Regions from separate parts of the Cytobacillus spartinae genome, predicted to be linked through region 1. Evidence: a T-box and tRNA genes for the amino acid it is inferred to sense, from the RefSeq annotation. Region 1 holds a T-box; the other holds one or more tRNA genes.
What was found. The T-box of region 1 lies ahead of thrS (threonine--tRNA ligase). A T-box ahead of a tRNA ligase gene usually reads a tRNA of that ligase, here a tRNA-Thr.
Positions count from the first base shown of each region.

Region 2: it encodes a tRNA-Thr, which carries the amino acid that the T-box ahead of thrS (threonine--tRNA ligase) is inferred to sense. The anticodon was not compared.

Region 1 is NZ_JBIACK010000011.1:160,236-175,852, forward strand. It holds gene ACFYKX_RS19705 (aspartate/glutamate racemase family protein) at 1-267, shown strand, start outside; gene ACFYKX_RS19710 (hypothetical protein) at 293-520, opposite strand; gene ACFYKX_RS19715 (hypothetical protein) at 631-1,110, opposite strand; gene ACFYKX_RS19720 (FbpB family small basic protein) at 1,510-1,656, shown strand; gene ACFYKX_RS19725 (TerC family protein) at 1,721-2,494, shown strand; gene ACFYKX_RS19730 (class I SAM-dependent methyltransferase) at 2,723-3,499, shown strand; gene ACFYKX_RS19735 (calcium/sodium antiporter) at 3,680-4,639, shown strand; gene ACFYKX_RS19740 (hypothetical protein) at 4,766-5,188, shown strand; gene ACFYKX_RS19745 (alpha/beta fold hydrolase) at 5,243-6,136, opposite strand; gene ACFYKX_RS19750 (MarR family winged helix-turn-helix transcriptional regulator) at 6,202-6,657, opposite strand; gene sda (sporulation histidine kinase inhibitor Sda) at 7,112-7,255, shown strand; gene ACFYKX_RS19760 (PAS domain S-box protein) at 7,427-9,214, shown strand; gene thrS (threonine--tRNA ligase) at 9,266-10,474, opposite strand; T-box leader at 10,529-10,744, opposite strand; T-box leader at 10,783-11,005, opposite strand; T-box leader at 11,078-11,299, opposite strand; gene ACFYKX_RS19770 (TolB family protein) at 11,388-12,644, opposite strand; gene ACFYKX_RS19775 (GNAT family N-acetyltransferase) at 12,865-13,365, opposite strand; gene ACFYKX_RS19780 (glutathione S-transferase family protein) at 13,379-14,371, opposite strand; gene ACFYKX_RS19785 (methyl-accepting chemotaxis protein) at 14,941-15,617, opposite strand, start outside.
Region 2 is NZ_JBIACK010000004.1:107,342-122,958, reverse strand. It holds tRNA gene ACFYKX_RS10555 (tRNA-Ala) at 102-178, opposite strand; tRNA gene ACFYKX_RS10550 (tRNA-Lys) at 275-346, opposite strand; tRNA gene ACFYKX_RS10545 (tRNA-Trp) at 360-433, opposite strand; tRNA gene ACFYKX_RS10540 (tRNA-Tyr) at 439-524, opposite strand; gene ACFYKX_RS10535 (hypothetical protein) at 566-769, opposite strand; gene ACFYKX_RS10530 (hypothetical protein) at 753-1,115, opposite strand; tRNA gene ACFYKX_RS10525 (tRNA-Pro) at 1,142-1,215, opposite strand; tRNA gene ACFYKX_RS10520 (tRNA-His) at 1,222-1,295, opposite strand; tRNA gene ACFYKX_RS10515 (tRNA-Val) at 1,480-1,555, opposite strand; tRNA gene ACFYKX_RS10510 (tRNA-Asp) at 1,623-1,697, opposite strand; tRNA gene ACFYKX_RS10505 (tRNA-Phe) at 1,703-1,870, opposite strand; tRNA gene ACFYKX_RS10500 (tRNA-Asn) at 1,874-1,949, opposite strand; tRNA gene ACFYKX_RS10495 (tRNA-Ile) at 1,964-2,038, opposite strand; tRNA gene ACFYKX_RS10490 (tRNA-Cys) at 2,048-2,124, opposite strand; tRNA gene ACFYKX_RS10485 (tRNA-Glu) at 2,128-2,202, opposite strand; gene ACFYKX_RS10480 (hypothetical protein) at 2,417-2,662, opposite strand; tRNA gene ACFYKX_RS10475 (tRNA-Thr) at 2,706-2,779, opposite strand; gene ACFYKX_RS10470 (YHYH domain-containing protein) at 3,158-4,108, opposite strand; gene ACFYKX_RS10465 (hypothetical protein) at 4,200-4,466, opposite strand; gene ACFYKX_RS10460 (FtsB family cell division protein) at 4,477-4,803, opposite strand; gene ACFYKX_RS10455 (hypothetical protein) at 5,001-5,177, opposite strand; gene ACFYKX_RS10450 (hypothetical protein) at 5,179-5,337, opposite strand; gene ACFYKX_RS10445 (hypothetical protein) at 5,334-5,468, opposite strand; gene ACFYKX_RS10440 (hypothetical protein) at 5,710-5,925, opposite strand; gene ACFYKX_RS10435 (hypothetical protein) at 5,939-6,118, opposite strand; gene ACFYKX_RS10430 (hypothetical protein) at 6,496-6,702, opposite strand; gene ACFYKX_RS10425 (transglutaminase domain-containing protein) at 6,779-7,633, opposite strand; gene ACFYKX_RS10420 (hypothetical protein) at 8,072-9,028, opposite strand; gene ACFYKX_RS10415 (hypothetical protein) at 9,105-9,545, opposite strand; gene ACFYKX_RS10410 (S1C family serine protease) at 9,683-10,786, opposite strand; gene ACFYKX_RS10405 (3'-5' exonuclease) at 10,886-11,554, opposite strand; gene ACFYKX_RS10400 (hypothetical protein) at 11,554-11,706, opposite strand; gene ACFYKX_RS10395 (hypothetical protein) at 11,721-12,173, opposite strand; gene recJ (single-stranded-DNA-specific exonuclease RecJ) at 12,338-14,041, opposite strand; gene ACFYKX_RS10385 (helix-turn-helix domain-containing protein) at 14,197-14,772, opposite strand; gene ACFYKX_RS10380 (hypothetical protein) at 14,747-15,046, opposite strand; gene ACFYKX_RS10375 (hypothetical protein) at 15,256-15,617, opposite strand, start outside.

The sequences.
Region 1 (15,617 bases):
ATTCAGGTGATCATTCCGAATGAAATGGAAAGAGAAGTTATCCATGATATTATATACAACGAGCTTGTTTTAAGAAAAATTGAATCTACTTCTAGGGAAGAGTACAAAAAGATTATAAGTAACCTAAAGGATAGGGGTGCAGAAGGAGTTATTCTTGGGTGTACGGAAATAGGTCTTCTTATTAAACCTGAAGATGTTGAACTAGCTCTTTATGATACCACTGTGATTCATGCTCGATATGCTGTTCAATATGCATTAAAACAGTAAATGTCAAAAAAAGAAGGGTTTTTGCTTAAACAGTCAGCATAAACTCTTCTACAAACTTGGCAACTTCATAAATATTAAAGTCTCTACTGTTATCAAGGGTGTGTTCAGCTTCCGCTAGATGCTTTTTCATATGGTTCATCTTACGGATTTCTCTTACCGTTACATCTCCAACTAAAAGGTCTAAAGATAGGCGCTTAACCTCATCATCTTTATTCTTAAACAAGATATATGCTAGGCAACTAACACGATCCAACAGGCATTCCTCCTACATAAAGACTTATTTAATACTTCCATATTAAGTGCGTAAATCCCTTCTATAATTTGTAAAAAAACCTCGGAATTAAGAAGTGGATTAAATGACTTCTAGACTCCGAGGTTACTTTTTCTGATTTTATCGATGATCAATTGGGACCCATATAAGAGCAGGGATTTAATAAAAAACAATAATGATAATTGGTATTTTTCTAACCTGACTAAACCTCCTATACCGAGGTTCTTAAAGAGACTCATTAAAGGAAAAGTGAAAATTCCATCAACGATTAAATTCGTTACAAGATACGTATAGAATCTTCCAAAGGTATACTTTAGAATCCACATTGCCCCAATTAGGAATGGTCCCCAAAGAAGTGGGAATTCTCCCCCTAATTTCGGATGTAACTTTTCGTAAAACCACCACCATTTTCTTCGCTTTGCAATCATACTTTCGAGGCGAACGACCAATAGTATAAAAATAGTTGCCGGTAAAAACCTTCTAATCGTATCTTTTCCCAAAAGCGGAACCGTGATCCATGGGGAAATAAGCAATGCTAAAAGGATTATCTTCGTATGACTACTTTTAAGCACTAAACTCCTCCTCTCATACTGAATACGCATAAAATTCCCATGAATTAGATAAATTATATGAATTTCTAAATACTATAGAAAATTGGTAATACTGGGAGTGGATAACTACATGATCTATTTTCTAATTAAAAATTTCATTGACACTTTAGTCACCCGCAATCTATAATAAGCTTAATTAAATATTCTCCTAAAGGGGAGTAGCTTTTACAACGTAGTCGTCATTTCAGAGTCTTGTACTCTCGGCTGTGTTGGCAACCATGAGTTGTTAGCAAGACCTTTACTTACTGGTAAGGGTTATATGTTTTTTATTTATGAATTTAAACCTTTACCATTGGTAAAGGTTTTTTTATGCATAATTAAAGGAAAATTTTTACAAATAAATATAGAGGAGGAAGCAGAATGAAGAGAGTAAAACCATCTTTAAATGATTTAATAAACAAAAACAAAGAAGAACTTTTGAAAAATAGAGAAAAGCTCGAACTCATTGAAATAAAGGTTGAAGAGAAGTACGTTAATACCAAAAATACAAGTTCTAAGGAAAATTAAAATTTACTGGAGCAAAGTCATGAATTAAATGCTTGGTTAAATAAAATGTTAGGAGGTCTTTATTATGGAATTCTCGATTTTATTAGAATACGCTTGGGTGTTGCTCTTATTAATTGCAATTGAGGGAATATTAGCTGCTGACAATGCACTGGTCTTAGCCATTATGGTTAAACACCTCCCAGAAGAGCAGAGAAAAAGGGCATTGTTTTACGGGCTTGCAGGTGCGTTCGTATTCCGATTTGGATCGTTATTTGCTATCTCTTTCTTAGTAGATGTGTGGCAAGTACAAGCATTGGGTGCTCTATACCTGCTATTTATCGCAATTAACCATATTGTTCGAAAATTAGTGTTCAGTAAATTTAAGGATAAGAATGAGAATAAAGGTGAAAAGAAAAAGTCAGGATTCTGGATGACAGTCTTAAAGGTTGAGTTGGCAGACATCGCTTTTGCGGTAGATTCAATTCTCGCTGCTGTTGCGTTAGCAGTTACACTACCAAATACGAATTTACCTGCTATTGGCGGTCTAGATGGTGGAAAGTTCCTCGTCATCTTTGCTGGTGGACTTATTGGCCTTATCATCATGCGTTTCGCAGCTAACTTCTTTGTAAGGTTGCTAAACACAAGACCTGGTCTAGAGATTGCTGCTTTCTTAATTGTAGGGTGGGTTGGGGTTAAACTAGCTGTATTTACCATGTCACACCCAGAAGTAGCGATTATACCAGTTGGCTTTGCAAAAACACCTGAATGGAAAATCTTCTTCTATGTTGTTCTTCTTTTAATTGCAGTTGGAGGTTGGTTCCTTTCTAAAGAGAAAAAAGAAAGTGTAAAGGACCGTTAAATAACTATCTTATATAAAGAGCTTTTACTAAGGGAATTAACTCCTTTTATTAAAGCTCTTTTTTGTTTCCTACAAAAGCAATAGAAGGATTATACAAATAAAGGAAGAACATTATAGGTAGCACGAATGCAAAGGGGGACATTGAAGTTTATCTTTAAAGCAGATATAAACGGTTGGTGAAGTACAACTATTCAGTTGAAAAATATTGTAATAATAATATGAGGTGAAATGATGCAAGATGTAAAAGGAAATTCTGAGGAATACAACGATCCAATTTTATATGATACGGAAAATGATTTTGTCATTGAGGTCCCTTTCTTATCGAAATGGGCTTCTAAACCAAATCAAATTATCATTGATTTAGCATGTGGAACAGGTAGAGTTACTCTTCCTCTGGCAAAGGAAGGGTATAAAGTAATAGGTGTGGACCTACATACAGGCATGATAGATAGGGCAAAAGCGAAAGCTGCTGAACTAAATTTAGATATAGAATGGTTTCAACAAGATTGTTGTAACCTTGATTTAAAATTAAAAAGCAACCTAATCTATATGGTAGGAAATTCATTTCAACACTTTTTATCAAATCAAGAACAAGATCAACTCTTCACGTCGGTTAATCAGCATTTAGAACTTGAAGGGGTTTTTATCTTTAATACTCGATTTCCAAGTACAGAAGAACTGTTACAGCCGAACACAGAGGAGTATTGGCGCACTTATACGGACAAGTCGAGCGATAATACAGTTGATGTCTATACCATAAGTAATTATGATTCTCTTAAACAAATTCAACACTATAAAACCATTAGAAAAATAAAGAATAATCTTGATGAGATGATAGGCCAGAAGGAAACAAATATCTACTTAAGATATACCTTTCCTAAAGAGTTGGAACGACTGATCTCCCAACATAGTTTTGAAATTATCGATATTTTTCAAGATTGGAACGAAAAACCTATATCTAATGGTAGTTATGAAATGGTTTATGTTTGTAGGAAAGTAAAATAAACGTTAGAAAATAATCATAGTAAATTAGGTGCCGGTTTGGAAAAAGCCCTATGTTTAAACCATGAAAAATGTGTATTTTTATAAGCATGGGAAAGACTATTTTGTATTGGATATTTTTCATTCCTACTGTTTATTCATTTCTCAAAAACAAAGGAACCCATTTCCTAAGGGGGAAGAAAATTGACTTATATTCTTTTACTAGTTGGATTTGCATTATTAATTAAGGGTGCTGATTATTTTGTGGAAGGAGCATCAAAAATTGCTCAATCTCTAAATGTCTCACCATTATTAATAGGTCTTACCATTGTTGCGTTTGGAACAAGTTCACCGGAAGCCACAGTAAGTATTGTTGCAGCTTTAGAACAAAATGCTGGGGTTGCCATTGGAAATGTTGTCGGTAGTAATATATTTAATATAACGTTTGTAGTAGGAGTAACAGCTCTACTAAACCCATTAACAGTTGAAAGTGAAACCATTCGAAAGGAAATCCCATTTACACTTTTAGCTAGTATTGCTCTAATAGTGTTAATTAGCGATATTAGTCTACAGTCATTTCAAAACAACTTTATAACTAGAAGTGACGGGCTGATTTTTCTGTTGTTTTTCGCCATTTTCCTATACTACATTTTTGAAGTAGCAAGAAATAGTCGTGATCAAATGAAAGAATCTCCGAAAGCTCAGAAAGAAAAGACTTTTTCGGGAAAAAGCGTTCTATTTACCATCTTAGGTTTAGCAGCAATTATCTTTGGTGGAGATTTGGTTGTAGATAATGCTAGCAAAATTGCTATATCGTTTGGAATGAGTGAAACATTAGTCGGATTAACCATCGTAGCAGTAGGAACATCTCTACCAGAGTTAATTACTTCTGTTACAGCAGCATTAAAAAAGGAAAGCGAAATTGCACTAGGGAACATTGTAGGGAGCAATATTTTTAATATTCTTTTTGTGCTGGGGGCAGCTTCCGTAATTTCCCCGCTCGCAGTAGACAGCAAGATATTTATTGATGTACTGCTTATGATTTTACTTACTGGAGTCCTTCTTATCTTCTCAAGAACCCATTTCAAAATTGGGAAGTATGAAGGTATTTTCCTAGCCAGTGCTTATATCTTGTATATGGTCTATATCATTATTAGAAATTAAATAAAGTCACTAAATTTATTCTTTAGTTAAAACCCGAATGTCTAATATTCGGGTTTTTGTCTGGAAAGGAATTTCATCAAGTTGTTTAGAAGTTTATTCTGCTGGTCATGAAAAGGAGATGGTTGGATGGCAAAGGAATTATTAGCTGATTTTAAAGAGTTTTTAATCAGCTATCGAGAGGCATGGAATAGTTTAGATGAAGCGCAAATTGTGTGTCACTCCTCAAATGCTTTACAGGTTAGGTGGGCATCCCACAAAGAAATTGTTAGTGATTGGGATTATAATGGTTCGGAAGTTGGGTGGAAACAGGCATATGAAAGTTATAAAGGGAGAAATCCTAAATGGTACTTTGAGGATATTCTTACAGAGATAAATAAAAATAAAGAAGCAATAGCTGTATTTTGGGTGAAGTTTGAGATTGATGGTGAAATATTCGAAAATAAATTACTTTTTGTTGAGACATTTCGTAAAGAGGAAGGGGTTTGGAAGAAGATTAGAGAGTATGTGGAAACTAGTTTCAGTAGCTCAGATGCTATGGCGTTTTTTTAAGGCCTCTAGAGGGTAATCATTTTGAGTTACCCTCTAATTCGCAACACAACATAATCATTCGTGTACTGGGTGGCTTTTCTTAATTTTCCCGAGAATTTCTCTCCAAATTTGTTCATCTTCAGAGACGAAATGTCCTGCTCCTGGTATATAGTTTGTTTCGCAGTCGGGTATAGAAGCAGCAAGCTTTTTCATTTCATCAAATGGTGACATCTTATCGTTTTCACCATGCCAGACATAAACAGGTGTCTTAATTTCGCTTGCTGAAAATCCCCACGGTTTTGAAAGAAGAACGGGTTCATTTACACATTCGTCTACTGACATTCTAAATGCCTCGCCTAAATGAAGCATCATAGCTTTGACGTCTTCATCTGTTTGTAAGAATTTTCGATCCCACTCGTTCAAGTGTTTATTCCCTTTTTTAGTATCTCTTATATATTTTTCTGGCTTTTCAGTCATGATCTTTTTGTGCAAACGATAACTGGCTCTCATTAGCCAAGGAGCTTTCTTATCTAAAATAAAGGCTAATTTATTTGCCGTCATCATACTTTTTGGTGGTTTTCCGTTCGGGAAAGGGGTGGCACTTGCTATTAAAGTAGCAGAATGTAGTCTTTCAGAAAGTTTAAAAGCGCAAGCTGCTGCAAATGCACCGCCACCTGACACACCGATTATAGAAAACTTATGCAAATTGAATTGATCAGCTACTTCAGAAACATCATCAGCCCAGTCTAAGAGAGTTCGGTTAGGCTTTGGGGTTGATAGTCCAAACCCAGGGCGTTCTATACTTATAAGTCGAACTCCCAATGATTTAGCAACATCATCGTCGTCTAAATATAACAGGCGAGATCCAGGAGTACCATGAAAGAACAGTACGGGAATCCCAGTTTTATCTCCATATTCAATGTAACCTATTTTACGACCGTCTTTTAATTGTATCGTAAAGTCACTCATCGATAACTCTCCCTTATATTAAGTTTGGTTAATAGTTTAATTAACTTAAGTGTTATACAAAAAAATTAATCTTTCTGATGTGTCTCAGATGCAATTTTATATAATTTTTCGTGAAGATCCAGGAGTTTTTCAAGATCTTCCTTAGGCAGCTTAGCATAATATTTGTCTATAATGTAAAGCTGATTATGATCCACCATTTTATTGTATTCAATGCCTTTTTCTCCTAGTTGAACGATAATCTCTCTCCTGTTTTCTGAATTAATTTCTCTTTTAACGTATTTCCCTTTTTCTAGCTTGGATATTAGTTGGCTAGCTGCGCTTGCGGTGATAGAAAAATATTGTGATATCTCGTTAACGGTACGGTTTTGCACTCTTAAAAGCTCTAGGATAATTTTTTGCTTAGTAGATAGATTAGAAAATTCGTTATCGTGTAGCTTCTTAAAATCCTCTAAAAAAAAGGAACTCAGCGCATTAGAATAATCGACAATTTTTAAGCATATTTTTTGAATATCTTGATTCATAAAATCCACCTCTTAACTTAATTATAATGCACGCTTAATATTTAAGTAAAGTTAAATATTTAGTGATATTACATTACTTTTGTTTATACCAAACCGAGTTCAAGTTAAGAATAAGAATAGAAAACCTTTCGGTATTAAGAAATGGCAATGCCTTTTTAGATTTTTAGCTCCAATCTAAAATGGTCTGTACATTAAACAGTCCTAAAGCCTTTACCCCCCTAAAGATGTTGGGTATAATAGACAAATGTAATTATCACTATACTGAGATTGTTAATGTGTAGACGAGTTTACTGTAAATAATTTCAAGAGAATAATAGAGGCTAGGCTATTAGAACAAAGTGTTAGATGGGAAAGAAGAGTTTTATCAACTTTGTTTAACGGAAGCTATTTCCCTACTGGAAAGTTAGTTATTGAGTAGCGTAATAGATTTATAAATAAAGGGGTAAAGTTAGTTTTGAAAATTTCAGACAAAGAGTTAATAGAGGCTTATTACTCATCGCTGCAATTAGCGTTAGATCATGATTTTATTCATATGTTAAAAGTAGAACTAGATAAAAGGAATATAAAACTTGACCAAAAAAAGATTCAAAAAAATTAATTACTTTCACACCATTATTAAAGAGTATCTTTGCATACTAGGTGAGAGATAGTTAATTTCAGATCCTGTTAATTTGTTAAATGCACACTTTGTATATCTAATTACACTGGAAAATATTATCATAATAAATAGGGGCTTTATACAATCCGATATTTTAATAGGGGATCTGACATGACACAAAATTTTCTTGAAATAGATTCAATCAATGCAGATATATTTAATAGAGCTTTTGAATACGCACCTATTAGTATGGCAGTCATGGATGAGGAGGGTAAATTCCTTCATGTTAATTCATCTTTATGTGATTATTTAGGTTATACGGAAGAAGAACTTAAGAAAATGAGCTTTCATACCGTTACCCATCCAAAAGATTTAATGCTGGATTTAATGCAAAACACAAGGCTTCTTAATGGAGAAATAACTACCTTTCAAATGGAGAAGCGTTACATCCATAAACAGGGACATACAGTTTGGGGATTACTTAAAGTTTCTCAAGCACCATTTATGGGGAAGATGTTGACAATAGGACAGGTTGTTGACATTACAGAACAGAAGGTTTCTGAGGTGGAACTAAAGCGATTAAAGTCGTTTTATGATTTATCATCAGAAGGAATTGGTATATTTGATTTGAATGGTTGTATCATTCAGGTAAACAGGGCTTTCGAGGAGATATTTGGCTGGAAAGAAGATGAAATCAAAGGGGAAAAATTACCGGTAACACCTGATTTTACACTTGACGATGCACGCTATTTAATAAACGAAACACTTGAAGGAAGAGTAGTACGTAATTTTGAGACCATTAAGCAAAGGAAAGATGGAAGACTTATTACAACCAGTATAAGCATGTCTCCTATATGTGATGAAGAGAATAATACTGTTGCTCTCGCAGGAGTGGTTAGGGATATAACAGAAGAAAAAACAGTTCGTTCACTATTGCAGTCGTTCATTGATAATAATTTGGATCCTGTTTTAATTTTTGATCAAAATGGAATTCTAATAGAAGCGAATCATGCAACCGAAAAGTCATTTGGATGGACTGTAAAAGAATTAATAGGTACGAACATAGATAATCTTCCACTTATTCCCGAAGACCGAATTGATGAGGTTCAAAACTATAAGATTAAAGTTTTAAAAGGGAATGGGTTTTTAGAGCATGAAACAGTACGATTAAGAAAAGATGGCACATACATTAACGTACTTATCACGAGTTTTCCTATAGAGGATCATCAACATCTGATTAACGGGTTTGCCGTAATTAAGCGTGATATTACTGAAAGGAAGAAGGCTGAAGAACTAATGATTCAGTCTGAGAAACTCTCTATTGCGGGCCAGCTAGCGGCTGCTATCGCACATGAAATTAGAAATCCACTTACATCTATTAAAGGATTCCTAAAATTATTGCAGTATTCCAATGAAAAAGATTTATATTATGATATCGTACATAATGAGATCAACCGAATTGAACTTATCTTAACTGAGCTTTTAAGCCTAGCAAAGCCACAAAAATCGAAAATGATACAATGTGATATTCGAAAAACTTTGGAGCACGTTACTTCGTTGCTTGAGGCTGAAGCCAATATGAATAGCATTGAGATTATTAAGAAATTTGATCTAGAAGTGCCAGTAATTTTATGTGATGAAAATCAAATTAAACAGGTATTTATTAACTTTATTAAAAATGCAATGGAAGCTATGTCTAATGGTGGTTCACTAAAAATTGAAGTTTTATTGGATGATAAGATTTTTATTCGTTTTACTGATACAGGATCTGGTATTCCTGAAGAAATTTTATCAAAGATTGGACAGCCCTTCTATACAACAAAAGAAAATGGAACCGGCTTAGGTTTTATGATTAGTAAGAATATTATTGAAAATCACAACGGCACTGTTAAGATTATTAGTGAAGTTAATAAGGGAACTTCTGTTGAAGTAATGTTACCTCTTATACAAGTTCAATAAGATGAGGTGAAAATCCAAAAAGGTCTTTAAACCTTTTTGGATTTTTTAGTTTCATCGTTTAACAAGTTCGTATTTAAATAAATAGAGCAGTTCCTCAATCGTCATATCACCTAAATTTCCTTCTTTCCGTTTCCTAACTGATAAGGATCCTTTTTCCATTTCTTTATCACCAATGATAATCATGAAAGGAACCTTTTGGAGTTCTGTTTCCCTGATTTTTAATCCGACTTTTTCAACTCTATCATCTACTTCAATTCGGTACCCTAATACCTCCAGTTCCGATTTGATTTTATAAGCAAAATCCAAATGGGCATCGGAGATCGGCAGGATTTTTGCTTGAATAGGGGAAAGCCAGAATGGAAATTCACCACCATAGTGTTCAATAAGAATAGCCATAAACCGTTCAATCGACCCGTAAATCGCTCTATGAATTATAATCGGGCGGTGGGGTTTATTATCTTCACCAATGTAATGACAATCGAATTTTTCAGGCATTTGAAAATCTAGTTGGACAGTACCGCACTGCCAGCTTCTCCCCAGGGAATCCAGAATATGAAAGTCAATCTTTGGTCCGTAAAAAGCACCATCTCCTTCATTTACTTGATAACTTATAGACTTTTTCTTTAATACGGATTCAAGAGCATTTTCTGCTTGATCCCACATCTGTACGGACCCCATAAAATCCTCAGGACGAGTAGAGAGCTCAACTTTATAACTAAAACCAAACTCTGAGTAGAATTCATGGATTAAATCTAATACTTTATCAATTTCAATCTCAATCTGATCTTTCCTAACAAATAAATGTGCATCATCCTGAGTGAAAGAGCGCACTCGTAAAAGTCCATTCAAAGAACCTGACAGTTCATGGCGGTGAACTAACCCTAATTCGCCCAAACGAATCGGAAGTTCACGATAACTTCTTCGTTTACTTTTGTAAATTAGCACTGCACCAGGGCAATTCATCGGTTTTAACGCATAATTTTGATTATCAACATTGGAAAAATACATGTTTTCATGGTAATGATCCCAATGACCTGATTGCTCCCACAGTTCTTGTTTCATCATAATAGGTGTCTTGATTTCTTGGTATCCTGATTGTTGATGCTTTCTTTTCCAAAAACCTTCAAGTTCATTTCGCAAAACCATCCCCATCGGTAAGAAGAAAGGCATCCCAGGAGCCTCTTCCATTGACATAAATAACTCTAATTGCTGACTTAACTTTCGGTGATTCTTCATTTCAACTTCATTATGAGTTGACATATTATTTCCTCCAAAAATTTAAATTGAATATAAAAAAGACCACACTCATCCCAAGATAGGGACGAATGTGGTCGTGGTTCCACCCTAATTCCGCAACGTGACTAGCACATTACGCTCAAATCGATAACGGTTTCCCGATTACGGATACTTTTGTTCCCCGCAATAGCTCCAAGGTGGTAAATCAACCTTTTTCTTCAGGGCTTTCAGCCGGTGACCCTGATCTCTGGAAAGAAAAGTTAGGATGAATCATGTCCTTATCAAAGCAATTTATTATTATTTTATATACAAAAAACCGCACTCCTCCCTAGTAAAGGGACGAGTGCGGTCGTGGTTCCACCCTAATTTCGTAATGATGTCATTGTACATTACGCTCAAAAATAATAACGGATCTCCCGATTATGGATACTCTCTTTTCCCCATAATAGCTCCAAGGTGGTAAATGATATTCTTTACTTCAGGGGTTTCAGCCAGCGCCCCTGATCTCTGCAAAGTAAAGGTAGAAATCATTCATGTCCTTATCAAAGCCTTAAAAATATTCTATTGTAACTTGGATTACTTTTAAATTTATTTTCAGAAACATCAAAAAACCACACTCATCCATACGCAAGGGACGAGTGTGGTCGTGGTTCCACCCTAATTTCGTAATGTAGTCAATACATTACGCTCTATAACAGATAACGGATTTCCCGATTATGGATACTTACATTTCCCCATAATAGCTCCAAGGTGGTAAATCATCCTCTTTCCTTTAGGGCTTTCAGCCAGTGACCCTAATCTCTAGAAAAGAAAGTTCAAAATGATTCATGTCCTTTTCTTAGCTTTTTGTAATTTAAATGGTATTTTTATGAATTATATGGTGGGAATAACCAAATGTCAATAGGTATTTTAAATAAATAAAGTATTTATTAGTGATTTAATCCTCCTTCCCATACCCTTTGAAAAAAGTAATTAATTCAACATTCTTTATCCATTCCTCTGCACCAGTACCGTCCGGATTAGCTTTCCAAAGAGTTCTGTTATGATCCGTGATAGACGTACCTCTAAGCCATACAAGCTGTTTCATGGTTGAGACATATTGGGGTGCAAAGTCACCGAACCCTTTAGGTGGATGTGAAACTTGAATTTGTTTATTTTTAGGCAAATTTATAAAATAAAGAGAAGGAAGGGGATGTTCACTAAAGTCATTAGACCACTCTTTCTCCTTTATTCTTGACGTCACTAATTCATCATTACTAATCCAATCGAAGTCAAGGTCGGCATAGTCCTCAGGGGTGTAAGTTCCCGATACTGGCATTTCCCTCACCTTTAAATCCTTGTTCTTAAAGCCAAACACAATTCTCCCACCACCGGCAATAAATGCAATCGTATCATTAGATGGTGCCCACTTAGGTTTCCCCACATCAAGAATCATTTCATCTAAAACCTCAAAATCTTTTCCGTCACTAGAGATCACACATAGCATGTTGCTATCCATAGACCATGAAGCAGTAGGGGAAACAACAAAAGAAATCCAATTGTTTGAGGGTGAAAAGGTAAAGTCGCTCGAATAGACGGCAATTATTTTGTTGTTATCATCAACACCGATTTCTCGTGGAAGGGTAAAAAAGTGATCCACACCACCGAATAGAATTATATCAGAATAATTATCTTTCACCTTTTTTGTATATAAAATGGAACTTGTCCAACCATCAGGACGAAGGACACCAGATGAAGATAATAAAAAACCACTGCCGTCTGGTAACCAAGTGTAACCACTTACACCAGTAGCTATGTTATAAAATTTCTCCATGTCAGAAATATTCAAGATACCTTTTGAATTAAATGATAGTATATTTTTTCCTGGTGCCCATCTTGGTGAGTATCCATCGTGGAACAGTTTTTTCTTCTCTTCTGTTTGAATATGATAAATCCAAACTTCTGACTGATCCTCACCATCAACATATTCGGAAGGTACTAACCTTTGATAGATAACCGATTGACCATCAGGTGACCATTGAGGTGTATCAAACACTTTCCCTTCAAATGTAATTTGTTTCTCAGCATTATTTATAAAAATCCAAAGGTTTCCATCTCTGACAAAGGCAGCTTTAGGAACGATATTATCTGCTAAAATCATCGTAGGTGGGAAGAAAAGTGTACAGATGATAACGGATATTAGGAACCTCCACATATTGTTTACCCCTCCTAAGAGTATCTAATAAAGTAATCTTTTTATTATGTGGATTTTAGAGGAATTTAAGTATTTTTCTGAATAAGAGGAGTGGTCTATTAATTGATTTATTAAAATCCTTATGTTTGGACTATTCAAAGTGGTCGACCTATTATCCAAAATAAAAACACCTGACCAAACCGTCAGATGTTTTTAGGTGTCATCTTATGAAAATATGCGTCTATATTGTTAATCTAAAAGCTTTTACAATAATTCCATCATTAGCCGGCTCAAAGTCATATTGGGGAAGTCGTTCAAATCCAATACGTTCATATAGCTGTAATGCACTTTTCATAAATTCGGCCGTATGTAGACCAATGGCATCAAGGCCTTTTTCTTTTGTCCGTTTTATACATTCTGTGATTAAAGCAAAAGCAATTCCTTTGCCTCGAGCTTCGGGGTCTACTGCAAGTAAGCGGATTTCTGAATAATCGAGCTCATCCACATATCCTTCATATGCATCTGATTTCGGTGGAAACAGTGCAACACTCCCAACTATTTTCCCATCTAATTCAGCAACTATTAAGTCAACGCCAGACTGAATATCTGCTTCAGAGGAAATGGCTTTTTTTAGAGCCTGCCAATGCTCATCAGAAATGGCTTTCGAGTGTTCACTGTATGCTTTAATTCTTTGCTCACGAATAAAGGATACTTCATCTATAGTCGCATTGCGAATAATCATCTTAAACCCTTCTTTACTTTGAGTATAGGAACTTCTCAACTTGATTACTTAATTTTTGACGGTTATGTTCTGTTTTCCAGCCAGTAGAATCAGGACCTTTAGGTAGAATCTTGACTTCATCCTTATTTGTAAAAATAGTAATAGATAGATGATAATGCTGTTTAATCGCATCGAAATCAGTCGTATCGCCAAATCCAGGTGTTTGATATAAATCCCGAACATAACCCCAAAGATTAGGGAACTCACGAATTAGAGTTCGATTCGTATTAAATGCCGTGTAGTAGGCAGCATCGAATCTAACAAGAGTTGTATAAAGGCGTACATCAGAATCCGTAATAAAATTACCGAGTAGGAAGCGGCTATTAGATAAAAGGTCCTCAAGCTCATCGAGTCTAGCAAATAACGAATCGTAGGCTTGTTCGTATGATTCTTGAGATACTGCAAACCCGCACTTGTAAACACCATTATTTATGTCATGAAATATAGTGTCATTTAGTGAATCTATCTTTTCTCGTAGATGGATAGGGTATAAATCTGGAGCCTCCTCTTTATGGAATGGGGACCAAACCGTTTCAAAATAGTTTGTTAGTTTGAAGTAGTCATTGTTAACGGCCTCATTTTTCTTTGTATCTACCATAACCGGAACAGTTGGACGCCCAGCGTATGTTGAATCTGTCTTTTTGTAAATCTCACTTAGATACCTAATGCCCAGGACTGGGTCGACTCCATTATGATCAAGGGAAAATTCCCAGTCTACATGTTCAAGTCTAGGACGCATGGGGCTAACTGTTCCTAAGCTAATAACGTTCTCTAAACCTAGAATGTTACGAACAATTACAGAGCGATGTGCCCATGGACAGGCAGCACACCAGATAAGCCTGTATCTACCTGCTTCTACAGGAAGGTCTCCAGGATTGTCTCCAAATGGAGTAACAAATCTGTTTTTTTGCCTATTAAAAGAGCCATCAGAAGTGATTTCAGTAGCTTTGTTAGTAGATGACGACAATGATAACATCCTTTCCTTGAGTTGTTTTGAAAACGCATATAGGAAAATATGCTGTTTATCGAATCGTATTATTTGTATTTAAATGCGTCAAGGAATTTGCTGATATTTTTGAAAATTTAAATGCCACTTTGTTTGAGAATAAAGTTTTATATTCAAATTCTGTTAGATTGAGTGGGGTTAGTGTTAAAAGTTGCTCGATATACGGAATGAGGTGGCTAAGATAGCACGCCTTAGTTCATGAAATTTGCTTGGGATAAGAAAAGATTGCACTAAGATTAGATATTAGTGCCGAAAATTTGTTTGGAATGCGAAAAAAGGTCACTAAGAGTGTGTGTTAGTGCAAAAAAAATGCTTGGAATACAGAAAAACGGCACTAAGAGTAGATGTTAGTGTCAAAAATTTGCTTGGAACAAGAAAAAAAGACTCTAAGATCCTGAGTTAGTGCAAAAATATTGCTTGGACTATGAAAATATGGAGCTAAGAGAGTGTTGTTGCGACAATTTGCACCTCAAAGTTAAAACCAACCCCAAAAAAAGTAGTGGATAAACAGTTCCACTACTTTCAAGTACTTATTCAGATAAGAAAGATTGTTTATGCTTTAGCATTTCAATCCCTTTTTCAAGCTGATCATCTACAAGTTGTGCATCTTCAATGTGGAGAAGAATCGTTTGGTTGGCACGGTCAAAAATATCTCTTGTAGTGCTTATTTCATCCATGACAATTTGACTATACGATTTTTGTTTCTCAATCGTTTCTAATACATCCTTTACTTCCGTTTGGACGGTCTCAATGACGGAAGCAATCACATCTATTTTATTGGTTGTTAGTGAACTTAGTTCAATACTATCTTTAACGAAAGAAATATTCTGTTCTGTATCTCTTAAAGCAGCATCAATTTCTTGCTGTATGGTTCTTGTTAGCTCGGCTATATCTTTTGTACTAGTAGCTGTATTTTCAGCAAGCTTGCGAACTTCTTGTGCAACTACAGCAAATCCTTTACCGTGCTCTCCCGCACGAGCTGCTTCAATTGAGGCGTTTAACGCTAGTAAATTGGTTTGATCGGCGATATCATTTATCACTTTTACGATATCTTGAATTTCTTTCGAGCTTTTTCCTAATTGAGTCATGTTTTTAGATGTTTCCTCAGATTGCTGACCCATTTTTTTAATTAGTTGTTCAACCTTATTTACAGAGTCCTTACCCTCCTTGGAATGTTCAACCATTTCGTGCGTGGATTCAATTAATT
Region 2 (15,617 bases), on a different contig from region 1:
AGCTCACAACGCGTGACCCGAAAGTTGGGTACGGCTTCTGTTTGGGGGGACATCTGCAAATAACGTAGGATGTATGATGAGGGTATTTCCCTAAAGGAATTTGGTGGACCTTGGGGGAATTGAACCCCCTCTACTTGCTTGCAAAGCAAACGTGCGAACCCGTTAACACTTAAGGCCCATATAGTCTGAATTAGTCCGAAATTCAGTGGAAATTCGGATACCTAAAGAAATTCAGATAGATGAATTCAAATGAATTCAAATGAATTCAAATAAGTGGGACCACCTGGATTCGAACCAGGGTAGACCGATTAAAAGTCGGCTATGTTAGCCACTACATCATGACCCCATATTTAAAGATTTGGCACAGACAGGAGGAATTGAACCTCCGGCTTCGGTTTTGGAGACCGACGTGTTTCCACTACACCATGCCCATATATTTGGTGGGAGGAGGATGAATCGAACATCCAAGGTCGATGACAACGGTTTTACAGACCGCCCCGCTTCCACTTACGGTCTATCCTCCCAGAAGAAAAGGCGAGGAATGATTCCTCATAAAGCAAGAAGGTTACTCTTGCCAAGGCTCTACATCGGACTTTGATACCACACGAAGTTCGTTTTTTAACACTTCCGGTTTTGTGCCAACTGGAGCCAATACGTATAGGTGTTGATTGTCTTTTACAATCTCGTACTCGGTTTCTCGGTTCATTGGCTCTAAAAATGCATCGACATCATCGGTTCCAATGAATCGTACTTTACTTGCTACTCCCATTTCTTCTCTTCCTTTCTGTTAATGTAGGGAAACCTTCTAACCAATCGGATACCATTTCTTGTTGCTCGGCATCCAATTCATGCCAGTGGGTTTGAAACCATGCATATTGGGCTTTTGATACCATAGGTTTATAGGTTTCATGATTAATAGGGAGAAATACGTACCAGCCTGTAGAACTTCCTCCCATCGGAATGTAAGATCGTTCTCGTAACTGGTCCACGCTTTCGTACGGATAGTCTCCTAAATTCGCTAGACGTTCCATTTCGTCTTGAGCAAATTCATGATGTCTCCCATACGAACATGGGTGAAATTGTCCTTCTGGATCTAACCAGCCTGATAATCCCATTGGTATTTCCTCCTTTAGACATATAATCGGAATGACAGGAATTGAACCTGCGACCCCTTGGTCCCAAACCAAGTGCTCTACCAAACTGAGCTACATCCCGTCATTTTGGGGAGACTAGAGGGACTCGAACCCTCTTAATCGGTTCCACAGACCGACGCGTTACCCATACGCCATAGCCTCAACAGAAGAATAGAGGGGTGTTCTATTTTCCTGTTCAATCTATGATTTAAGGTTAGGCTTTTTGTTTGCTGATCTTGTGCTTGACTAGAATGGCAACAGGCACTAACACTAAAGCAGATAGTCCACCAATGATTCCTACTTTTTTCTTGTTCATGTGTATTCCTCCTTGTTGAAGATTTCAGATTGGTAGCCCGTGAAGGAATCGAACCTTCTTATTCTTCTTGTAAGGAAGAACTCGTAACCAATGGAATCAACGGGCTATAGTTGGCGAAAGGCTTCCGAATTCTATGATTTCGGATTGATTATATCGTGCCTTTGCATTCTTTTTGGCGAAGGCACAGGGAATTGAACCCCGGTCTCTGCATGGACAGTGCAGCGTCATAGCCACTAGACCATACCTCCGAATTTGGTGGAGAAGGTTGGGATCGAACCAACATCCGAGGATTTTCAGTCCTCTGCATGATGGGCTCTGCCCGCCTCGAAACTCATTCTTTTGAATGAGTTGTGCGGAAACGATTGAAAATCGTTTTCGTGCCAGCCGTTAGGCTGTCATGAACCATCATTGCTACTGCTCCATTTGGCTTACCCTACCGGATTTGAACCGGTGACATTTCGGTTAACAGCCGAACGCTCTACCCACTGAGCTAAGGGCAAGATGTGATTGAAATTGGTACCGATGGCAAGATTCGAACTTGCGACCCCTCCCTTATCAAGAGAACGCTCTGCCCCTGAGCTACATCGGTATAGGATGTTGGAGAACAGGAAGGGACTCGAACCCTTTTCATATGGTTTTGCAGACCATACTCCCGAACCGTCGAGAAACCTGTCCATTTGGTAAGGCATGGGGGAATTGAACCCCCGATCCCGCCGTGAAAGGACGGTGTCTTCACCACTTGACCAATGCCTCATAGAATTTGGTTGCGGAGTAGGGAATTGAACCCTCGTTACAGGCTTATGAGACCTATCAGACGACCACGCCTAGCCCACCGCAATGATTAGTCCGAAATTCTTTCAAAAAGAAATTCGGATAGAAGAGTGCTTGAACCCGTATGACTAAGCCACTCAAGAGTTTTAACCTACTTAAACAGGACGCATCCTTGTAGGGGGAATCTATTACCCTTCTATTCTTCTTCTTCCTCTAACATGTGAGGCGGAATGAACTGAGCCATCCCTACACAAACCGCATACGCCATATCCATCAATTCAGGACCAGAAGTATTCACAAACTTCATTTTCATGGTCGTTTCGTCCTCCTCTTGAACCACTTGAGCGACAAATCCCTTTTGGATCTCCTCTTTGGTTCCATCGGAGTACAAGATGACAATGTTCGTTATGTCTTTTTCTTTTTCGATTTGTACTTGACTCATGTTTTCATTCCTCATTTCTCAAGGTATGTAGGTCAAACATAAGAGCCGGTGACAGGACTTGAACCCGCAAACACCCTCATTACAAGTGAGACGTTCTACCAATTGAACTACACCGGCAAAATGAACAAAAAAGGGGAATGCACTCTCTGAAGGGGGGCAGAGAATACATTCCCATAAACGATATACACTTTTGCCACAAAACCAGCCAACAGACAACAGGGATAGTTGAGGGAAAAAGAATCGGGATTAAGTATTCTCAAATAGAGTCAAAGAGACCATGTCAACGTAAATCGGTTGTTCATGTGTTGTGTTCTTTCCAATCATTCCGAACATGTCTTTCAACTCCTTTTCATTTGGTATACCTTTATACTACATTAATACCGATATTCAGTCAAGCGGTGAAATGGATTTTTTTTAAAAAAGTTTTGGAAGAAAAGAAAAACCCTTCTCCTTTTTGAATCCAAGCGGATTTCAAAAACAGAAAAAAGGTTATCTCTAACTTACTAGATAATAAAGCAGGACGAGGAAACCAGTCCAAAGCAATATGTTTACCACCTTGCTTGCTATATTCGTATGTGCGGTGTTCGGTTTCTTTTGGAGGAGTGTTCGAATCCCCCAAAGGACTCCAATCAGTGAGAGGATCACGAGCAACGGATGGCTTGTGAAAAATGTTATACCTTCATACCAAATCGTTTCAAGGGATCCACCACCTCCCCCTTCCACCCATCCAGCATAGTAGCCTTTTTGAAAGAGTGAGAGTTCCTCTTCGGTAAAGCCTCGTTCATAGTCTTCAAAGATGTACTCATTCGTGGCATCCCAATGCCCTTCCGAATACCCTTTCTCATAGACGGTTTGCTCTTGGGAAGAGTTCAGCACATGATCGTTATCCGAATCGTTATCGGTGGAATTGGAAGTGACCGAGACGACTTCTTCTGTTTCTTCCGCTTGTGCAGTGTCTTCGCTTTCGGAATCATTCCAGCCATCGGCATAGCCTTCTTCAAAAGTAATTTCGTCATAGATGACGGTGGTGCCATCATACTCAAGACCCTCTTGGTAATCGGAGTAGCCCCACTCGTAACCTGAGTTGTAACTATTCATGTAGCAGACCTCTAGCCCTTCTTCGTGGCCATCCGCAATTCCTTGTTCATAGCCATCTCCAAACGCTTGAGAACCTTCCCACCACCATTCGTACTCCTCCTCACACTCCGAGGTGTAAGAATAGGAATATTCATAGCCCAAATCGTAGCCTTCTTCATAGGTTCCCCCACCACCTCCGTATGAATCGTGGTAATGGTAGTCTCCGTAATTGAGTCCCCACTCGTGACAGTTGGTTCGGCACGTATGCCCTCCGCTTGAATCGGTATTCCCTGGATGAGCATAAGCAGGAGTGCTGAATAACATCGACACCACTATGACTCCAAATAATAGACTGAAACAACCTTTCATAGGTATTCTCCTTTAAATTTCTATGATTCTATTATTACAGAATCTACCAAGTATGGAAATGAAAAAAGAGAGGAGTTTTCCTCTCTATGGATTACAGGGATATAGGGTGAGAGATAGATGGAGATTCAACCAGAGTGTGAGCGGAATGACGTTTGATTTGAAAGGCTTGGATTTCCTCGCATGTGGCACGTCTCAAGTCTCCGTAATTCGAATAGCCATGCTTCTTTCCTTTTTCATCACAGATGTAAAGATGAGAGGTAAACACTTTTTCTATGGTAAACACGGAGCGATATTGGGTGCTATACACATACTCCCCTTCTTGGAAGTCGTGCAATGAGGTAGATGAGGTTGAGTTCATAGTTTTCCTCCTATGGTTTCTTCGATTTTGGCAAGACAAACAAGATTTCTTGTTCTTTTGAAAAGAAAAACTCAATTCTTGCAAGGTCGGCAATGTATTCATCGTCGTTTAAGCGAACCAATTCTTCTTGTAAACGCTGCTCTTCCCGCTTTACCTCTTTTAAGGCAAGGTGAAGGCTTTTTTGCTCTTTATGGGCTTCTTTGAGTTGGAAGTATTGTTTGGTGAGTGTGATTCCGAAATAAGCCCCAGCCAACAGGACCAGAACAGAACAAGCCAAGAGCCGACGTTTTATACGGACTTGTCGTTGTAGTCTTAGCGATGTAGTGGTGGGTTTCATTGAGTTCTTTCGTTCCTTTCGTGTAAGTATCGGTATTCTTTCGCTAAAAAGATGATTTCTTCGCACTGTTCCTCATTGAAACAGCCGATATGAGCCTCTTCACGGGTCAGATTCATCGAGTCCTGTATCCATTAATCCGAAAAACTCAAGAGTTTGGCTTGGTTTTGACAATACGGACAAATGACCATGGTAATCGCTCACTTTCGGGTAAAGGAATCCAATATCTTTTGCTCCTCTGGATCTCGTGGACGAACTCTTCCCTTTTTTAACCCACGTTCTTCTAAAATCTGCTGGTGAAGCGTGAGGGCTTCTTGGTGTGTTTCTTGGTTTTTTCGAATCTGTTGTTGTAATTCTGAAAGTTTTATGGTCTTCACATTACCTATCCCCTAATCGTTTTAAGGCTTCTCTGTTGTCTTTGAGGGTTTGTTGAATGAGGATCGTACGGGCAATTCGTTTTCGAATCTCTTGATCCCTCTCTACTAATTGTTTTGTATCTTCTTTTGGAACCTTTGATTCATGGCTCAAGGTGGTCATACTAAAATCCTCCTCCTTAATTCAGGTAGTCGATGAACAACATCGTGATCCCAACCAGAGATAGGGTACTCAGGACGAAGATTCCCAAGACGGCTTGAAGTCGCTTTTTCCACACTCGATTCTTTCCCCAAAAATCCTCTAGGTTTAAGACCAAGATGACCCCACACGAGACAGAAGCAATGAGAGAAATGGTAAAAATGAATGAACCTAACAGCATGAGAAACACCCTTTCCCGAGTTACATAAAAGCGGAAGCATGCACTCTATATCCGAATTCTCCCGTAGAGATTTCGGAATGTGCGGGGGAGCGAGTCCCAACCCCTCTCTTTCCTTCCGCTAAAAGAGAGAGAAATAGATTAGTTCGTTATGAGTTTCACTTCTTCTGGGGAATGATATGATCTAGTATTCTTTGCAACCCACTATCCAGTTGGTCTACTACCCTTCCTGACCAATCTCCGATGGTGGCTAACGCGTAAAGCGGAAGCCAAAGGGGAGAAAGAAGAATGACAAGAAGAAGACGAACTCGTTTCATCAATCGAAAGGACGCGGAGGTATACCATCTTCTTGATTTTCCGTACCGAATATCCATTCTCTGAGCCTCCTTAGACTTTTAGGTGGTAGAGTTCCATGACCTGTTTTTTCTCTTCCTCATCATCGGTTAAAAACCAGTTGCACTTTTTACAGGCTTTCACGCTTTTGATTTCCACTCGGACGTGACCGACAAATCGTTTTTTGTATTGACTGCTTTCGAATCCACAACATTCGCATGTATATCGTTTCAAAGGTTTTCACCTCAACATTCCAAATAAAAGAACCAGAACTCTTGCCCGAAATGGAACGACCATGGATCAAGGCGAGGGAACACTTAAGGATACCCACGGGTCGTGTCGCCTCCGCTCAGAATCTCGGCTTTGCCTATTCTTTGCACCCGCTTCACTGTACAATAGTCGTCATCTGGTTCTCATAAAAAGATTCCTATAAACACCCTCCCTCTTCGTTGAGAGGGCATGGGAGAGATAATGGAACCTAGTTCCCGCTAGATTCCTGTAGACTTCTAGTTTCCCGCTAGCATCTACTACTCTACTTTCACGATAGGATGGCTAATGAAGCATACCATTAGTATACCATGATACCGTTATTCATTCAAGTGACAAGGTATTCAATTTGGTTGCCAGAATTTGATTTCTGCCCATGCGACTCGCTTCATGGCATGACCATCCCCGTCTGGTTGAGTTAATTCCAGTTGAATCGGAAACCGCTCTTTGGGGAAAATAGCAAACACCACCCCATCGCCTTGAAACATAGGGGTTTGTACGGTGACGAGGTCACCAGGTTTAAGTAAAGATTTGAGTTCTTGAATATCCATGGTCATCCTCCTAACCATCGTTAGACATAAAGAAGAGCAAGGTTCGCCTCGCTCTTCTAGGGATTTCTAATGGATGCTAGAAGCACCACACTTCGTCTTTCTTGTGAGATTTCCAGAGTGTTGAAGAATAGTAGTTCGGGTTGTATTTCTTGATGAATTTGCCTTTCTTATCAGCGTATCCTGCACCCCACGTTGCATCGACAAAGTACGTTTTGTCCCCAATGTAGATTTCGTTCCAAACGTGTTCCATCTTTTGGCCATACACAACACTGGCTTCAATGCCTACTGCTCGGTGAAGGGCTGCGACCAGATTGGAGTACCCCGTACATTGAGCCTTTTTGTTCTTTAAGGTTTCCGTGGCGTTGTATATTTTGGCTTGACCTTTGTTCCAGTCATAGGCAATATTCTGCGTCACCCAATAGAAGATGGCTTTCGATTTATCCAGTGGCGTTTTCTTATCCTTGGTAATTTTCTTAGCCAAATCAACCATCGCCTTATCGGTGCTTGGAGCCATGTACGTTGGGTTTAAGAAGGATTCAGCAAAGGTTAGTTTGTAGGATCCCGAACCATCCATGAGAATGACAAATCCATTTTTATGACTAATCTTTGGAGTCGAAAACGCAAATTGAACTTGACCATTTTTCGGGATTTGGATGTTTACATACACATCCTTCTTTGGGTCGTTTGGGTCAAAGGCCACAACATGCAACACGCCTCTTTTTTGGTCTTCAGGAGACGCTTTTCCAATGATCGCCCATTTCTCTCCTTTGTTATAGAGCGTATAGGTTTTCAACGCTTGTGTGTAATCGTGACTCTTGGCTAGTGACAAGGCTTCCTGCTGCTTTTGACTAAACACCGTTTTGGATGGGAAAAATCCTGCATCCACCGACAACCCACCAGAAAACATGACAAATGCGACAAGTGTTACCAACAACCATTTTAATCCTCTCATTCTTTCACTCTCCTACAAATTAATGAAATTAGTGATGATACAAAGGAAGTGAATGCCTTCTGCTTCGTGGATTCTATATTCTGAAGACAATGTCTTCCTGTACCCAAATGAAAAGGCATCCCGTCTACCATGCGAAACAGACATTCAGAGCGGCTGATTCGCTAGAAGAAAAGTGCCGAATAAAAAAGCAGACAACCGTAGGAATGTCAAAATTCTTTTACAAGAAATTCGAATTCAGATACCAGCCATCTGCTTTAGTAGAATGATCGTGTAAAGGCCCTCATTTCTCTCATGTTCGAGATAAGGAGGAGATTTCCTGTTCCCAAAATGCACAACTTGTTGAACAAATAGAAACAAAGGGAATGTTTTTTATACCTTTATTATACAATCATTCCCTTGTTCTATTAAGAGTTGAACCTATTTCGATTGGTTGTAGAACCTTTCTACTAAAGATCCTCGTGGGGCTTCTTGGGTTGGAACTGGAAGATACGATGAAGGGGATGATGGAACAGACGGTGCCGTAGAGACTTCTGGAGTTTGAACAGACTCTTCTTCTTGAGCCATAGGCTGAGGACCATACATGACCTGCGGAGTGACTGGTTGATACACGGGATAGTGAGGTTGAGGAGGGTAAGGGATAGAAGGAGCGGTGTAATACATCGAATCATCTTGAAGTAGATTTGACTTGGTTGGAGAAAGTGGTTGCTTCGGTGCTTTCGGAGTTTTGATTTTTGGAGTGTATCCTTCTTTACGACGTTTGAACACGAAGAATGCAACAACTCCCACTCCTACTAGGAGAACCAAAAATCCTCCGGCTGTGGCTACAACACTCGAACCATTGGAAGAAGCAGATGTTATCTTCACCCAAAAAGGACCTTCTTTGACTTCATAGATGACAACGGCTTCAATGGCGGCTTTGTTCACTTCGCCCCCATCAGCCACAATGCGAAGAGAGTCGGAGTGTGAGCCTACCGCTCCATCTTCGGGTACTTCTAACCACGTTTTAATGGTCATCGAGTCATTGGGTTTTAATTTGAACTGTTTCACATCTCCGTGAAGATAGCCTTTGGACTCTACTGTAAAGGTTTGTTCCTGATCGCCAGAGTTTTTCACGACCACATCCTTCAAAGGAACTCGTTTTCCTTGAGGAATGGCCTCTTCAATTTTCATCTTGGCTGGTGCTACATTTAACCCTGTATTGGCTGAACCTTGAGTCACAAATGAAGTCGTCAAAACGACTGAAAGAATCAAAGCAAGCAACATTCGCAAGAACCATGGGGTTGTGGATTGTAGTCTTATTTCCCTACAATCTTTTTTCCTTACAGGAAAAAAGAATAGGGAAAAAAGATTAGTAGAATCATTGTTCATATTCATGACATTTCCTCCTTTAGATGGGTTGGATAATCTGAACTCCTTTCTCGGAATTCAGATAAGGGAGAAAAAATCTCCCTTATTTTGCAAGCAATGTCCATGTGACCGGGATGTTGTAGGTTCCTGTTGGGGTGTTCGCCCCAAACAAAATCTCAAGGTCGAAGTTTTCATTGCCACCAGCAAGGACCTCAAAGTTCGTGTTCTTTAGGGTTTGGTCTAACAGCGTAGTGGCTACCGCATCGGACACTGAAGTAAGCACTTCACTTGCTGCATCTGGAATCGTAGTCGAATAGGTCAATCCACTTGCAGACACATCTCCCACTTGGGCATAGAGTCGACCATCCACACTTCCGTTGTTTTTAATATTCACCACGGTATCAGCGACAATGACCCCGTCAATTTTTTGGTAAGTCTGTAAAGCCGTATTTCCGGTTACAACCAGATCCAGAGAAGGTTCTTGAATCTCTACAGAATAGGTAACGGTTTGAGCGGCGGAGGTAGCTCCGGCGAATCCTGCCACGAGGGCAAAAGCAAGGATTCCAGTTAACAATGGTTTGCGTTTTTGTTTGGTCAAAACAATCATCCTTTCAAAAGTGATTGCTCTCAAAAGAGAGACAAGTCTGAAATCCAGAAAGGGAATTCAGAACATAACTCCCCTTATTCAGGAGAGGTTTGTAAAGGAACGAGAGTCGCCTTCATCTTTTTCGGTTTGCCTTCTCGAATTACGGTCAGTTCCACAGCATTTCCGACTTCTTTCTCAAACAAGACCTTTCGAAGATCTAAGAGGTTATTGACTTCTTTTCCGTCAAATTTCAAGATGACATCGCCTTTTTGTAGGGATGCTTTGCTTCGAGATTCTACATTTTCTACATACAGTCCTTCTGACAGTTCAAACGGGGTTTCTCCCTCAAACTGCGAGATGGGGATGACCCCAATTCCAAGGGAAGGGCGAACGAAGTCTCCCTTTTGTTCGATGATGCCTGATACAATCTTCACGGTTTCGTTCATGGGAATCGCAAATCCCATTCCTTCGACAATCGGGTTATCAATTTTAGAACTTGGAACACCCACAAGCACTCCTTGTTCATTGACGAGAACTCCTCCTGAGTTTCCAGGATTAATCGGAGCGTCAGTTTGGATGAGGGATTGTTCCCAATACTTGATTCCGTGCCAATCTTCCATCGGAAGAATTCGATTGATAGCGGAAACCATGCCTTTTGTAATCGTCGAAGCAAAGTTTTCATCGAGTGGAGACCCTACCACAAATACGGTGTCTCCTACTTCCACGCTTGACTCTTCTTTTATAGCAAGTGGCTTCATGTCTTGTTTGCTCAATTGGTCCGGATTTCCCTTTAGGACGGCCAAGTCGCTAAATACATCTTTCCCAACCAGACTAACTGGAATCTTTTCGCCTTTTGGGGTCAGCAGTTCCATTTTATCAACCTCTTTGACCACGTGAGCGTTGGTGACGATGTACCCTTCTTTTGCGTCAATGAGGAAACCAGAACCGGATCCATTTTTATTTCCATCTTTGTCGTAGGTCAGGATCGCTCCAACAGAAAAACTGACGGATTGTACCGCTTTTTTAACCGTCTCTTCCTTTTGCTCAAGGGCTTCGAGTTGATGAGTGGCTTGTCCGAGGTCATGAGTAACCTCTTGTAGATCATTTTCGAGGGAGCGAATGTGTTGAGTGGAGGAGAAAATAGTGGTTGAGGTTAAAAGGAGAGCGGAAAGAGCAAAGAGTAGAGCGGGTTTATTCATGAAATACCTCCTTAATATTCTTATTTCCCTATATTTTTGTTTTTGTAAGAATCGGGAAAAAAGATGAATGAATCATAACGAACAGAGACATGCTCTGTTCTAGGATTTACAGAACTCAGAGAACGCCTTGTACGGTACGTCTCCTCTTTCTTTTAACCGCTCAAAAAGTTGTTGAGTACTTCTTACGTCTTCTATCGCTCGGTGGGCATTGACCAGCGAAATCCCGAAGTAATCACACAATGTCCCAAGTTTGTTATTGGCACTTGGAATATTAAGCGTACGAGCCGTTTGAAGGGTGCAAACCCCTTCTCCACTAAAGAGTGGAAGTCCTAGACGGATACAAGCAGCCTTTAGGAATCGGGCATCAAACGATAGGTTATGTGCGACCATGAAGTCGACATCTCCAATCCATTTGATGAATGCAGGCAAGATTTCTTCTTCGGTAGGCTTTCCGATGAGATCGGAATTCCGAATTCCCGTGATTTGGGTAATCACAGCAGAAATATAGGTGCCTGGATTCACCAGTGCTTCAAACTCATCGACGACTTGACCATTGCGAACCTTGACGGCTCCAATTTCAATGATCTTGTCATGACGATGGCTTCTTCCACTTGTCTCATAGTCAAATACGATGTACGACTTAGAGGAAGAAGAAGTAGCGACTTGGAAATGATAGGTTTCCTTGTGGCGACAGACCGGAAAGCGAGTACAGGAGAGAACACCCCGAAGAGCACGGAGTGTTCCGGTTTGGCATTGAGGACATTTCATCAAGATGCCTTCACCTCACTCAAATCAGAAAGAGCGTTTTCCACTACCTTCATTCTGTTCTCTATTTGAGCCAGTTGCTTAAGCAATCTCTCCTTTTCTGCGGAAAGATTCTTTCGTTCCTGTTCTAATAGTTTTTGAACGATTGGTCCCATTTTTTTACTCCCCCTTACATGCGAAATGGTTGTTCAAAGGCTTGAAACGCATCATAGGCACTGCCGAAATGATTTTTGGGTTGAGCCACACGTAACTGTTTGTTTAGTTCTTTGTCCACATCCATTATGCGAATGGATTGATCTTGGAATTCTCTTGAGACACTAGCCATGTCTTCTCGAAAAGTATCCCAATCTCTCGCTGTTGCCATGGAAGGTTTCGGCGAGAAAGAAGTGTCTTTCCTTGAGAAAGAAGTGTCTTTCTTCGGGAAAGAAGTGTCTTTCCTTGGTTCGTAAGAAGATGTTTTTATACGGTTAACAGGAGGTGCAGACGATTTTCTCGTGGCCAAAAGCAGGAGTAAATCATCATCAAGGATGGTTGAATTCTTAGGCGCTTTTTCTTTTTTTACGGAAGTGGTCAAAAAGCCGACAATTCCAACAGCAATCATGATTCCGCCAAGTAATTCCATGGTTCATTTCCCCTTTTCTTATCCTTTTTTCCTTCCTTTTCGAGTGAAATCTAAGATACGCTCCTTTTATTTTATCACGTTATTCATTAAAAATACACCTTTTCAAAGGGTATTCCAATAAAAAAACGCCCTCTCGGAGAGCGTTCTTCGTATTTTGTCACAGATTACAACACTTCATAGTCCGAAACCAGGATGTCATACTTGTCACGACCCGCAAAGTAACTTTTACCGACCGTCACATAGACGGCTAGTTTCTGACCCACTTGAATGTTGGCATCCGCTCCACGGAATAGCGTGAATTCAGAGCCATTCACGGAGAAGAAGCGAAGGTGGTTTTGTTTCGGTCCAAAGATGGATACTTCGCCTACTACACATTCCACTCGGAACACTGGACGTGGGAACCCGTGACCAAATGGTGCCAAACATTCCATGTGATCGCACAGGGTAAACATGTCTTGTTCAAAAATGGTAGCAAGATACTCGTTCACCGATACGCCAAGTTCGGTTGCTTCATATACTTCCTGAATCGCAGCGTGGAACAAATCAAAATGGGCAGGGTCTAAAGAAAGACCAGCGGCTTCTGCGTGACCACCCCAATTCACAAATACGTGAGGGTGTTTTTTCTCGACGGCGGCAAACGCATCGTACAATGAAAAACCAGAAAATGTACGAGCAGAGCCTTTATAGACCTCTTTCCCCGTATCGGTTTTCCCTTTTGTTAGCACGATGGCTGGTTTTCCGGTCATTTCAACTAATTGACCAGCGAGAATCCCCGCAAGCCCCTCATCGACACTCGGCATGAGCAAGACTTGTACCGGATGGTCTGTCAGCAAGGTTTCCGCTTCTTTTTTCGCTGCTTCTGCTAACACTTGACGTTTTTTGTTCCATTCGCCGCAAACATTCGCAAAAATGAGTGCTTCTAACTTCGTCTGAGAGAGGAGAAGTTTAAGCGACTCTTCAGCCGAATCCAAACGACCTGGTGCGTTAAGAGCTGGACCCATGTAGAAACCAATCGAAGTTTCATTTAATCCTTTTGGATCCATGCCAAGGGCTTTCATCAACGCTTGAATCGGAACCGAAGGCTTTGATTTCATGCGCTTTAAGCCTTCTACGACAAAGTAGCGGTTCTCATCGACGAGTGGCATGACGTCTGCTACCGTACAAAGAGCGGTTGCTTCAATGAACGCATCTTCTTCCCCACTCATCCCCATGTAGTCAAACAAGGCTTGAGCCAGTTTAAAGGCGATGAGTCCTCCGCAGATGCTCTTAAACGGATACGGACATCCCTCTTGGTGAGGATTGATGACGACATCCGCTTCAGGTAATGTTTCACCCGGATGGTGATGATCCGTTAACAGCACCGTCATGCCGTAGGATTTTGCAAGACGAATTGCTTCATGCGCACTAATCCCGTTATCAACCGTTAAGATGATTTTTGTGCCTCGTTTCTTGAGGTTCTCTACGACGGATGCTTTGATCCCGTAGCCTTCACGTTTGCGGTGAGGAATGTAGTAGTCTACGTTCGCCCCCAATTTTTTCAGCGTTTGAACCGCAATGGCGGTAGCCGAAATCCCATCCACGTCATAGTCGCCGACAACCGTGATGTGTTCTCCAGAGATAATCGCCATCTCTAAAGCCTCTACCGTCTCTTTCATGCCTTTCATCAAGAAAGGATCGTGGCATTGCTCTTTTGTTGGAAACAGATGAGCCATGACATCTTTCACTTGATGAAACCCGCGAACGGCGAGATGCGTGATGAGGTGAGGATGAAGTGTTGGGTATCCACTTCGTTTGAGTTGTTGTTGCAGAAGTCTTTCTTGAGGAAATGTAATCGGCTCAAGAGGCTTCCAATTGAGTGTTGCCTTCATGTGACGTCCCTCCTTCTTTATCGTGTCTATATTCGTATTATATACCTATATTCAACATACTAGACACGAAAAGCCTTGTCAAATAATCTTGTTTGACAGGGCATAAGGCGAGAATTCGTCACGAATTTCGCCCGAATCTTAATTCCTCTAAGGAATTAAGATTGATTCTTTTTTTGATGAGCATAGGCTAACAGGTCGGATAGCAAGAATACATGGTATTTTCCTACCTTTTGGGAAGGTAGTTTTCCTTTTGTCCACTCTTCATGGATATACTGGCGACTGACGCCAAGTAACCACGCCGCATCTCCAGAGGTGAGAAGAATCATGGGAAAGGAGGTTTGGTGGGCTTTCATGAGGATGCCTAGTGGTCGATTCCAGAAGGAAGCGGGAACCAGTGGCTCCGGGTGACCAGGAGAGCTGAAGATTAGGGTGAGAAATCGTCTAACCGCTTGGTTCACCGTCTCTTCCTGATGCAGCCATTCCGATAGAAATGCCTCTAAGAGATGATTCGCTTCCCTTCTCCCCTCCTTTCCTTCTTCGATCCATTGTTTATAAAGCGTTTCTTTGGAATTCGCCTCATCTGGATGACAAAGGAACGTGGAGAGGAGTTCACGGAATTCAGGAATGGAAATGGGTAGTTCTAAGGAATGCTGCTGGTAATAGGTATGAAACCCCTCTACCCAATAGGCTTCTTCTTGCTGCATCTCAGTCTTGGTGATTGACAACGCCATAGACCGTTACACTCCCTCCTTGAAACGTATAAGATGTTTTCTGAAGTTTTATCCATTGCATCCACGCCTGGATACTCACGGCACCAGATAGAATGGAAGCAACTCCATACCCCATTTCAAATGACTTCAAAAATCCGAATGCTAAAACGAAGAAGAACACAGCTCCCCAGAACATACGGGGCTTGCACTTTTTGATGCTTAACACACGCTTTCTTTCTAATTCAACTAACTCTTTTAATTGTGGATCCATTTTGGCTGGTAATACAGGGAACATGGGTCTCAACTCCTTTATGATTCGATTTAGAAGACTCTGGGCGTTCCTCCCTTTTTTAAGAAAGTTGGAAACTTCAGGATGTCTGTCCATATCTTGTTGTCTTCAGTTTACGCTGCTACTAAATATTGTGTCAAGTGTTTTGAGGTGAAAAGCATAAAAAAACTTGTCATAAAGAAAAACACTCCATCCAACGATGGAGTGCAAGAGGATTATTCATCCTCGATTTTAGCAAGCGTGATGCGTGTGGTTTCTTTTGAAACCTTCTGTACACAAGGCACTAACTCGCCAGTTTCTTTAAACACTTCTGTCGCAATCTTGATGAATTCCTTTTTGTTCACATCGACTTTTTGAGCCGCAAAGAATATTGGATTCGTCTCGACCAACTCTTTGGCGGCGGTGGTATCGACTAACTCCCAATCCTCTTTGACCGTGACACTAACCGTTCCAAGACCTGGATACGATAGTGATTTGCAATCGCCACTCTTGCTCTTTTTCGATTCGCCGTGTTGTTTCGCATCCTCGGCGAGCTCCTCACGAATGGATTTTTCCTCTTCTGTTAGAGCATCTAACT